DNA from 3 places in the Arthrobacter sp. 10N410 genome. Region 3 is predicted to be linked to each of the others. Evidence: predicted binding sites of a transcription regulator. Region 3 holds the regulator's gene; each other region holds the start of a gene.
What was found. Region 3 encodes LexA, which represses DNA repair genes until DNA is damaged. Its sites were predicted from a motif close to TCGAACANNTGTTCGA; they were not measured.
Positions count from the first base shown of each region.

Region 1: the regulator LexA is predicted to act here: its motif matches at 2,009-2,024, upstream of AC1DB8_RS07290 (LexA family protein).
Region 2: the regulator LexA is predicted to act here: its motif matches at 2,019-2,034, upstream of AC1DB8_RS05795 (DUF6504 family protein).

Region 1 is NZ_JBFTIP010000002.1:619,613-622,881, reverse strand. Features, by position in the region: gene AC1DB8_RS07300 (AfsR/SARP family transcriptional regulator) at 1-149, shown strand, start outside; gene AC1DB8_RS07295 (Y-family DNA polymerase) at 256-1,545, opposite strand; gene AC1DB8_RS07290 (LexA family protein) at 1,564-1,995, opposite strand; gene AC1DB8_RS07285 (hypothetical protein) at 2,121-2,747, opposite strand; gene AC1DB8_RS07280 (L-threonylcarbamoyladenylate synthase) at 2,862-3,269, opposite strand, start outside.
Region 2 is NZ_JBFTIP010000002.1:269,855-273,123, forward strand. Features, by position in the region: gene AC1DB8_RS05775 (hypothetical protein) at 1-776, shown strand, start outside; gene AC1DB8_RS05780 (VOC family protein) at 773-1,195, opposite strand; gene AC1DB8_RS05785 (chorismate mutase) at 1,210-1,536, shown strand; gene AC1DB8_RS05790 (hypothetical protein) at 1,552-1,938, opposite strand; gene AC1DB8_RS05795 (DUF6504 family protein) at 2,084-2,413, shown strand; gene AC1DB8_RS05800 (DNA polymerase III subunit alpha) at 2,410-3,269, shown strand, end outside.
Region 3 is NZ_JBFTIP010000010.1:49,782-53,050, reverse strand. Features, by position in the region: gene AC1DB8_RS16155 (ATP-dependent DNA helicase) at 1-1,110, shown strand, start outside; gene lexA (transcriptional repressor LexA) at 1,366-2,115, opposite strand; gene AC1DB8_RS16145 (LysM peptidoglycan-binding domain-containing protein) at 2,567-2,911, shown strand; gene AC1DB8_RS16140 (histidinol-phosphate transaminase) at 3,013-3,269, shown strand, end outside.

The sequences.
Region 1 (3,269 bases), on a different contig from region 3:
GGCTCTCCGAGGTGCTGGCGGCCCTCCTGTTGCTGTGGGATCGGCTGCACGTGGCGGGACCGCAGAGTCCGGCGGTCGATGACCGGCTAGGTGAGAACGCCGGACGGATTCTGGATTCCTTCCTGCAGCGGGTCCGGACCACGGCCTGATCGATCAGGGCGGCGCTGCGCGCCGGAGTCCGGGCGGCATGGCGCACTGCGGTGCTCCCGTGCTCCCGCGCCCCGGTGCCCCGGTCCTACCTTCGTGCCGGCGCCGTCAGGCGGCCTTGACCACGGGGAGTTCGTCCCAGTGGGTTGTGTAGCGCGGGGAGAGCATGTCGCGCTTCATCGTCCAGTCGGGGCCGCCGCGGATTCCGGCGTGGCCCAGACCGATGGAGCCCCGGCCGTACTTCCGGCTGACCTCCTCCAGCAGCGGGCCGATGCCGCGCTCCTCATGCGGGTTCTCGAACACGGCCAGCGGGGCCTGGTTGGCTGTCGGGCGCAGGTCGGTCACCATGATGCCGGCCCGCGCATACTTGACGCCGTCGTCGATCCGGGGGAGCAGGGCGTAGGCAGCCCTGGCCAGCAGCACCGGGTCCGCGGTGGGCATCGGCAGCGAAACACACACCGAGGGATGCGAACTGTCCCGGGGGTTGTAGTGGGATGTGGCGGCAAAAGCAGTCAGGACTTTGGCCTGCAGGCCGTGCCGGGCGAGCCGGGCGCTGGCCTGTTGCGCGTAGATCCCGAGGACCTGGCGCATTCCGGCCGGTGTGCTGATCGGCGTCGCGAACGACCTGCTGAAGATCAGCTGGTCGCGGCCGATGTGTTCCTCTTCGAGCGGGATGCAGGGCGTCCCCCGCAGTTCCAGGACCGTGCGCATAAGCACCACCGAGAAACGGTCCCTGATCCGGACCGGGTCCGCCCTGGCAAGGTCAAGCACGGTATGGATCCCCAGCGCGTTCAACCGTTTGGTCAGGCGCGTGGAAACGCCCCAGAGCTCGATCACGGACAGGCCGGCCATGAGACGTTCCTGCCGGTCGGCGGGAACGGAATCCCAGTGGCAGACGCCGTCGAACGCCGGGTTGTGTTTGGCCCACTTGTTGGCCAGTTTCGCCAGGGTCTTGGTCCCGGCAATGCCGACGCACACCGGAACACCGACGTTCCGCCGGACCGCCGTCTTCATGGCCTGCCCCAGCAGCAGCAGTTCCTCCGGGTTTCCGCGCACGCCCAGGAAGGCCTCGTCAATGCTGTAGACCTCCAGCCAGGCCGAATACCGGCCCAGGAGTTCCATCACCCGCGCGCTGATGTCGCCATAGAGCTCGTAATTGCTGGACTTGGCCACGAGCCCCCACTCCTTGGCCCGCGGGGCGAGTTTGAACCACGGTTCCCCGAGCGGGATGCCGAGGGCCTTTGCCTCGGGCGAACGGGTGACGGCGCAACCATCGTTGTTGGACAGCACGACCACCGGTCTGCCCTCCAGTGAGGGATCAAACGCGCGTTCGGCGCTGGCATAGAAGCAGTTCACATCCACGAGGGCAATACTGCCGCCGGGCCGGGCCTCAGGCATGGGGCTCAGACATTGGTCTCAGACATGGTGCAGGCACCGGGTGGCGACGCCCCAGATGACCAGGTCGGAGAGGGCGGGGACCCGGATGTCGGGGTAGCGCGGGTTGTCCGCCTGCAGGACCACGCCTGACGGGGTGACGCGGAGGCGCTTGACGGTGAGTTCGCCGTCGAGGACGGCGACGACGACGCACCCGTCGCGCGGCTCGAGCGCCCGGTTGACGATCAACTCGTCCCCGTCGCTGATGCCGGCGCCCTCCATCGAGTCCCCTGACACCCGCACGACGTAGGTGCTGGTGATGTCCTTGATCAGGTGCTCGTTGAGGTCGATCCTGCCGTCAAAGTAGTCCTGCGCCGGCGACGGATAGCCGGCGGCGACCGCCACCGGCGAGACCAGGACCGACAGCAGGGAAGTGCCCGCATCTATCACGCGGGGCCCGATGATTACGCCCACAACACACCCTTTTTCGAATATATGTTCGAATTAAAGTGTAGCCCCGGGGGCTGACATTTGACCGACCCTGCTGAAGGTTCCGGCCGGACGTGCGGGCACGGGCCCGGGAGGAGGGGTCTGGGGGATCAGGCGGCCTCGTACGGGGTGCCGAACAGCGTGACTCCCCATTCCGGGTTGTGCAGCACAATGCCGCTTTCCCGGCGCGCAAACTGAAGCGGAGCCTGAAGGTATCGCTTCATCCGTGCTTGTTCCTGGTCCCACGGGAAGTTGCACGTGCCCACAAAGCTTTCCAGTGTCCGCGGGTCCGGTGTGATTGTTTCGCCGGCAATGCCGACCCTGACCACGTACGAAGCGCAGCGGATCCGCACTGTCATCAGTGCGTGGCCACCCACGCTGCTGAACCTTACGGCGTAGTCGCCGGAACTCAGTCCCGGACCCCGGGGCACAGAGGCCGGCATCATCGAGCCTGAAGTGAAGTACTGGCACTCAAGGGGCCCGTTGGCCGCGGCGACCCCGGCATGCTGCGGCAGGCATTCATCTGCACCGTGCCGGGCGGGGGCTGGCGGAACGGGCGGCGCCGGCGCCAGGGTCATGCCCGGCGACAGTCCGGCTCCCGTCCCGGCCGCGGCCGAGGCTGCCGGCAGCTTGGTCAGTGCTGGCTCGCCGGCCGGCTCCGCCGGCGGAGCCGAACCGCAGCCCGCCGTCACCGCCCCAATGACGAGGCACGCCACGGACAGCAGCGTCGGCGTCATGCGTTGTCGACAGCGTGCGTTTCCCCCGGGCGCGGCCATGATCCGAACACTAGGGGGCCGGGGGCGTCGCGGCAAGTACCCGCCGGGCCAAGCCGGCGGTCGCTGTTCCCGGCGTTATTCGAACCTCGACGGATCGCCCATGCCGTGGCGGACGACCTCGGCGACGCCGCTGGAGAAATCAATGACGGTTGTCGGCTCGGCTCCGCAGTCCCCGGAGTCAATGACGGCGTCCACCACATGGTCCAGCCTCTCCTTGATTTCCCAGCCCTGGGTCAGCGGCTCTTCCTCGTCCGGGAGCAGCAGCGTGCTGGAGAGCAATGGCTCGCCGAGTTCGGCCAGCAGCGCCTGGACCACCTTGTTGTCCGGGATGCGCACACCGACCGTCTTTTTCTTGGGGTGCAGCAGCCGCTTCGGCACTTCCTTGGTAGCGGGCAGGATGAAGGTGTAGCTGCCCGGCGTCACGGCCTTGATGCTGCGGAACACGTCGTTGTCGATCTGGACAAACTGGCCGAGCTGGGCAAA
Region 2 (3,269 bases), on a different contig from region 3:
TTGGTTGGAACTCGAACGTTGGGGTAGGGCCGGCTGCGTCTGAGCTGCCTCGCTGGATAGATTTTCAGCCCGCAACCTACTTTCAGCACATCGCAACGGACCAGCTTGCGCTCCACGACGTAAGCCAGGCCGGTCGTTTCACCGAAGACCACGGACGAAGGCTTTTCATTACCCGACGCGGGGCGCTCAGGGACTTCCACGACTCATGGCTTGTAAACGTGGTTGGGACCTCAGTCATGGCATTCACGAGCGATGGCAAGCTGCTCATAGTGGATCAAGGAATTCATAACCTAAACAGCGGCGGTCAGTTGGCTCCGAGTGGCTCGGGTGCGCTGGAGCCCAAGGATTTTCAGGGCCGCGCTTCGCTTCCCTTGGCGGAACTGGCGGCCAACGGGGCCAACCGTGAGTTGCAGGAAGAAGCTGGAGTTCTGGCCAGTGAGATCCAAGAGAGCTACTTCCTAGGCTTCGGACGCTGGCTTGAAAAGGCGGCGCGTCCCGAACTCATGACATTGAGTTTGCTCTCCGTGGACTCGCACGTTCTGGAACAGCGGATGACGGGGAAACTCGAGAGACCGTTCGTTCGCGGACGGACATTCACCAGGCTTGTGGGTGAACCGAGCGAATGGGGATCGTCGCCGGAAACAATGCTCGAGCCCCAGTACCGGGGAAGGCTCTCCCTGCCGCTTTCAGTGGGGCTTTCCCTTTTGAAAGAATTCGTCGCAGCGGGCGGCCCGTCTGCAGAAGTGTTTTCGAGCCAGGTCATCGGCGGCGACTAGACCGTGACCTTGCCGCCGGCGTCGACCGTCCAAGTGGGGTTGAAGGCGACCTCCCAGCGGAAACCGTCCGGGTCCGCGAAGTAGCCCGTATAGCCGCCCCAAGGCTGGGTCTTCGGCGCGGCCACGACGACGGCGCCGGCGGCCTCCGCCTGGCGCATCGCCTGGTCCACCTCGTCAGCGCTGCCCACGTTGTGGCTCAGGGTGATGCAGGGGATGCCCGCCGGGGGATCGGTGGCGGCCTCGGCCTGCATCTGCCCGGCGTCCCAGAGCGAGAGGATAAGCCCGTGGTTGACCTGCAGGAAGAGCACCTCGCCGGAAACCTCCCGGTGGACCGGCCACCCGAGGCCCTCCACGTAGAAGCGGCGCGAGGCGTCAACGCTGCGGACACCCAATGAGATGAAGTCGACTCGTGGTTGCATCGTTCGATACTGTCATGCACATGTCCACACATCACCGTGACGCCAAAGACGCCCAGGCCGATAAGGAACAACTCGCCGCCGTGCGGGTGGCGGTCGACGAGGTGGACGAACAGATCGTCGCGCTGATCGGCCGGCGCGAACGGCTTATCCGGATTGCCGGCACCCTGAAGGCGGACAGTGCCGAGGTGCGGGCGCCCGGCCGCGTGGAGCGGGTCCTAGAACACGTCAAGGCGACGGCTGAGCAGAAGGACATCGACACCGAGATCGTCGAACAGACCTACCGGGCCATGATCGATGCCTTCATCCGGCTTGAGCTGGACGTCTACAAAGCTTCTAGCTAGGGCTGGTCGACTCAGCTAGAGCGACTCTTCGACGGGCACGTTGGCCTGGTACTCCCGGCCCTCACAATCGCTGTAGGCCGTCATCAGATGGCCCTTGGCCAGCCCCATCACCGTGCTCAGCGGAAAGTTGCCGGTGATGGTGTTGCCGGAGTGCTCCACACCCTTGAGGTCGAAGTTCTCTTCCGTGCCGTCATGGCTGAAACAGAAGAAAGAAACTGCCTCGCCGTTCATGAACTCGATTTCCATCCGGCGCTGGTGCGAATGGTCCGGGGTGGCCGCCACGAGCCCCACCACATAGGCCCCGGAACTCGGGATATTCCCGTCTATATCGAACTTCGCCACCAAGGTTGAATCCTTGGCGGCGATGCTTACGTGCTTCAGGAGTGCGCTATGGGAGCTCATAGCTCAATCCTGCTACCTGCGCTTGCGTCCGTCCACCCCCATCTAGGTTTTGTCCCGGGCCCGGCGTAGACTTGAATTGTTCGAAGATATATTCGAATACCCTCTCAAGATTCTTGCCAGAGGTCAGCGTATTCCGGGAGGCACCATGGGGATGTTCAGCGAGTCGGTGGACGTCGCGTGCACCCCGTCCGGCCAGCCGCTGTCCCTTGCCTGGGGCGGCCGGCACTACGACGTCTGCGCCGAACCGGTCCGCTGGTTTGAGCGGCGGCAGTGGTGGGCCGAGGAGCAGCGGGCTCCGCTGGGCAGCGGCCCGGGACTGGTGGACCACGAGATCTGGCGGATCCAGGTCCGGGACGCCGGTAACCCGGAGGACACCCTCACCCTGGACCTGAGCCGTCATCTGGGCAGCGGTCGCTGGCGGCTGCTGCGGATCCACGATGCCCTGCGCACTATCAGGAAGCCCGAGTCGGCATGAGCTTCACCCACCTGCACGTTGCCACCGCCTTCAGCGCCCATTACGGGGTGTCCTGGCCGGAGGAACTGGCTGCTGCCGCCGCCGCGGACGGGGCCACGGCGCTCGCCTGCACGGACCGTGACGGGCTTTACGGCACGGTCAAGCACCTGAAAGCCTGCATGGCGGCAGGGCTTGACCCAGTCGTGGGGGTGGACCTGGCAGTCTTCGACGACGACGGCGACCTCCGCACCCAGCTCGGCGGCCGCGTCGTCGTACTGGCGCACGGGCACAACCGCGGCGCCGGCTACCGGGCGCTGTGCCGGCTGGTCTCCGACGCCCACGCCCGCACCACGGGCAAGGCCGGAGGAACGGTGCCCGTCGCCGTGACCAGGGCGGAACTGGCCTCCCGCGCCCTCGACCCGCAGACCCTCGAACCGGTGCTGACCGTGCTGATCGGCCCGGACTCCGACGTCGGCCGCGCGATGGGCGGCCGGCGCTACCTCCGGCCCCGCACGTTCTTCAAGCGCTGGCTGGACGCCATGCCGGCGGGAACTCTCGCCGCTGAGGTCGTCTCGCAGCTCAGCCCGCCCGGCGAGCCGCTGAGCACGGCCCACGCGGTGCGAATGCTCAAGCTCGCCGCGGAACACGCAGTCCCCGCGGTGCTGAGCAACGCCGTGCGCTACTGTGCCGAGGACGGTGCCGCGACGGCGGACGTGCTGGACTCCGCCCGGACACTGAAATCCCTGCCCGAGCTCTCCGCCGCGCCGCAGCTGCAACCCAACGGGCAGGCCTGGCTGAAATCCTCCGCGCAGATGCTGCGGCTGGGCCAGGAAATCATGCACGCCGCCGGCTACGGCGCCGCGGACCTTAAGAGCCT
Region 3 (3,269 bases):
GGCCTGATGCCGAACGGACTGAACAGCGAACAGCTCGACTGCGTGGACCAGCTGCGCGACGCCTGCCGCGCCGCGCTCTCCGATTCAAAGGGGGACAGCGCCAACACGGCCGACGGCGGCCGGCAGCTTGCGCGGTCCCGGCTGATGGTGATCCTGGAACTGTGCGAACGGCTTCTGGCCGCCAAGGAGAACCGCGAGGTGGTCTGGTTCTCCCGCAACAGCAGCTTCGACCCGCAACAGGGCTACTCGCAGCCCGATGACTCCGCGCCGGCCCTGATCAACATCGCCCCGCTCAGCGTCGCCGGTCGGCTCCGCGAGGGACTGTTCGCCGACCATACAGTCGTCCTGACATCGGCAACCCTGGCGATCGGTTCGGCTTTCGAGCCGGCGGCCGGAGGGCTCGGCCTGGTGGGCCCGGGCGCACCCAGCTGGACGGGCGTCGACGTCGGTTCGCCCTTCGAATATCCGAAGCAAGGCATCCTCTACGTTGCCAAGCACCTGCCCAAGCCGGGCCGGGGAACATCCCCGGAAGCCCTCGATGAGCTCGAGAAGCTGATCCGTGCCTCCGGCGGCGGCGCCCTGTGTCTCTTCTCTTCCCGGCGCGCCGCCGAGGATGCGGCCGAGGCGATGCGTCCCCGGCTGGGCCTGAGCATTCTCTGCCAAGGCGAGTCGACCATGACCGCGCTCGTGAAGCAGTTCGCCGATGAGCCGGACACCTGTCTCTTTGGCACCATGTCGCTCTGGCAGGGCGTCGACGTGCCCGGGAACTCCTGCCGCCTGGTGGTGATTGACAGGATCCCGTTCCCGCGGCCGGACGATCCATTGATGACCGCCCGCTCCCGGGCTGTGGCCCAGTCCGGCGGCAACGGCTTCATGAGCGTCTCGGCGACCCACGCGGCCATCCGCCTCGCCCAGGGCGCCGGCCGGCTGATCCGTTCGACGTCGGACAAGGGCGTGGTGGCGGTCCTCGATTCCAGGCTGTCCACCGAACGGTACGGAGCGTTCCTCCGGGCCGCCCTGCCCCCCTTCTGGCCCACTACCGACACCTCGGTGGCCTTGGCCGCCCTGGAACGCCTCGCCAAGGAGAGCCCCAAGCAGCCCGCCACGTAACCGGTGAAGCGGCCCGCCACGCAGGCTGCCGTCGGCCGGGGCCGGGCCGGGGGTATGTGGGCCGGCGCTTGCGTTCCCGCCCGCTTTTCCGCGCCCGGGACCGGCACTGCCGGGTCACCGCGGCACCGCGCGGGCGGGCGCGCTGTCAGTGTGCCAAGAACCGGGCGGGAGCGCAGAAGGCCCCGTCCGGAACTGCGGACGGGGCCTTCGAGCTGCCGGGAGATGGGCCGGCCGGAGAGTGGTGTGGCAGGGGCGCTACAGGGAGCGCAGCACCGAGACGACCTTGCCCATAATGACGGCATGGTCGCCGAGGATCGGCTCGTACTGGGTGTTCTGCGGGAGCAGCCAGGTGTGGCCGTCCCGCTGGCGGAACGTCTTGACCGTTGCCTCGTCATCGAGCAGGGCGGCCACGATGTCCCCGTTGACGGCATCGTTCTGACGTCGGACGACGACCCAGTCGCCGTCGCAGATGGCGGCGTCGATCATCGAATCGCCTGCCACCCGGAGCATAAACAGTTCGCCGTGGCCCACCAGTTGGCGCGGCAGGGGCATCACGTCCTCCACCACCTGGTCGGCCAGGATCGGCCCGCCGGCGGCGATACGGCCCACGAACGGCACCATGGCCGTGTCCGTGGCGCTGGCAAGCTCCGAGACGGCGAGGCCGCCGACAGCCCGCAGGCCGCTGGACTTCTCCACGCCGGAAATCCTGGTCGTGCCTTCATCCAGTGTCAGCGGCATGAGGACTTCCATGGCGCGCGGCCGCTTGGGGTCCCGCCGCAGGTAGCCGAGCTTTTCCAGTTGCGAGAGCTGGTGGGTGACGCTGGAGAGGCTGGCGAGCCCGACCGTGTCGCCGATCTCGCGCATCGAGGGCGGGTAACCGTTGTCCGTCACGGAACGCTGGATGGTCTCCAGGATCTTTTTCTGCCGGACGGTCAGGCTTTTCGGCGCCCGGCCGGTTTGGGGGCTGCGCTGGGAAGCCCTCCCGCCGGCGGCTTGTGCTGCCATGTTCGCCATGCCTTTCCATTCCGCCCGGCCGCTGTGGCTACCGGGACCTGCCGAGCTGAAAATGTCAGACCCCGCTGATCAACTGATGTTCATCAACACAAGTGGTTGTCCTGTGATTCAAAAGTAGGCCAGCCGACAAGGTTTTTCAAACATTTGTTCTAGCGAGTCTCGACAATGTTCGTTCATAAGTGCTAAAACAGGAACAGCGAAGTTCGAATATGTGTTCGAAGCTTCACCCTTGGGTCGGTCCGCTGGTTTCGGTTCTGTATTCGAAGTTTCGGGTTTGAGGGTTCGCATTCAAGGGTTTTGCGTTTGAAGGTTAGGCCGGTTGGCGGCAGGTACGAGGAGTACGCCGGGCGGCACAGGTATTTCCAGTGGCACAGACAAGTCCAGGAGGGCTCAGCTCATGTCAGCAGTAAGCGCTATTTCCGGTTCGCTGGTTTCCATCCCCATGGAGGCCGCACCCGCGGCACCAGCCCGGCAGGCTCGGCTGCGGCTGACCCGCCGCGGTCGGTTCGTCTTCTTCGGGCTGCCGCTGGTTCTGTTGGCCGTGCTCGTCCTGTCACTGTCCGGCTTCCTGAATGCTCCGGCCAAAGCCGCCGACTCGGCCGCGGAGCTCTCGCTCACCCCGACGGTCACCGTTACGGTCCAGCCGGGGGAGTCACTCTGGGCCATCGCCGGTGCCGTCGCCCCGGAGCGCGACCCCCGTGACGTGGTCGCCGACATCGTTCAGCTCAACAACCTCGGAGCCGGCCGCGTCCTCCCCGGCCAGCAGCTCTACGTACCCTCCAAGTAAGCCCTACCCGGGCGAGTGGCGCGCCGGGCCATCGGTGCCGCCGGGCGGCCATTCGCGGTCACAGTTTCGGGGCGGGGCCGGGTCTCACTTAAACTGGGCAAGTGACTGACCAGCTAGAGCGCCTCAACCGACTGCCCCTCCGGACCAATCTGCGGGGACTGCGCCCCTACGGTGCGCCCCAACTGGATGTCCCCATCCTGCTGAACGTCAACGAAAACACCCACGGAGTCCCGGCGGACGTCCGCGCCGCCATCGCCGAAGCCGTGACGGAGGCCGCTGCGGGACTGAACCGCTACCCGGACCGCGAGTTCACCGAACTGCGGGAAGCCCTCGCCGAGTATCTCGGCCACGGACTGGA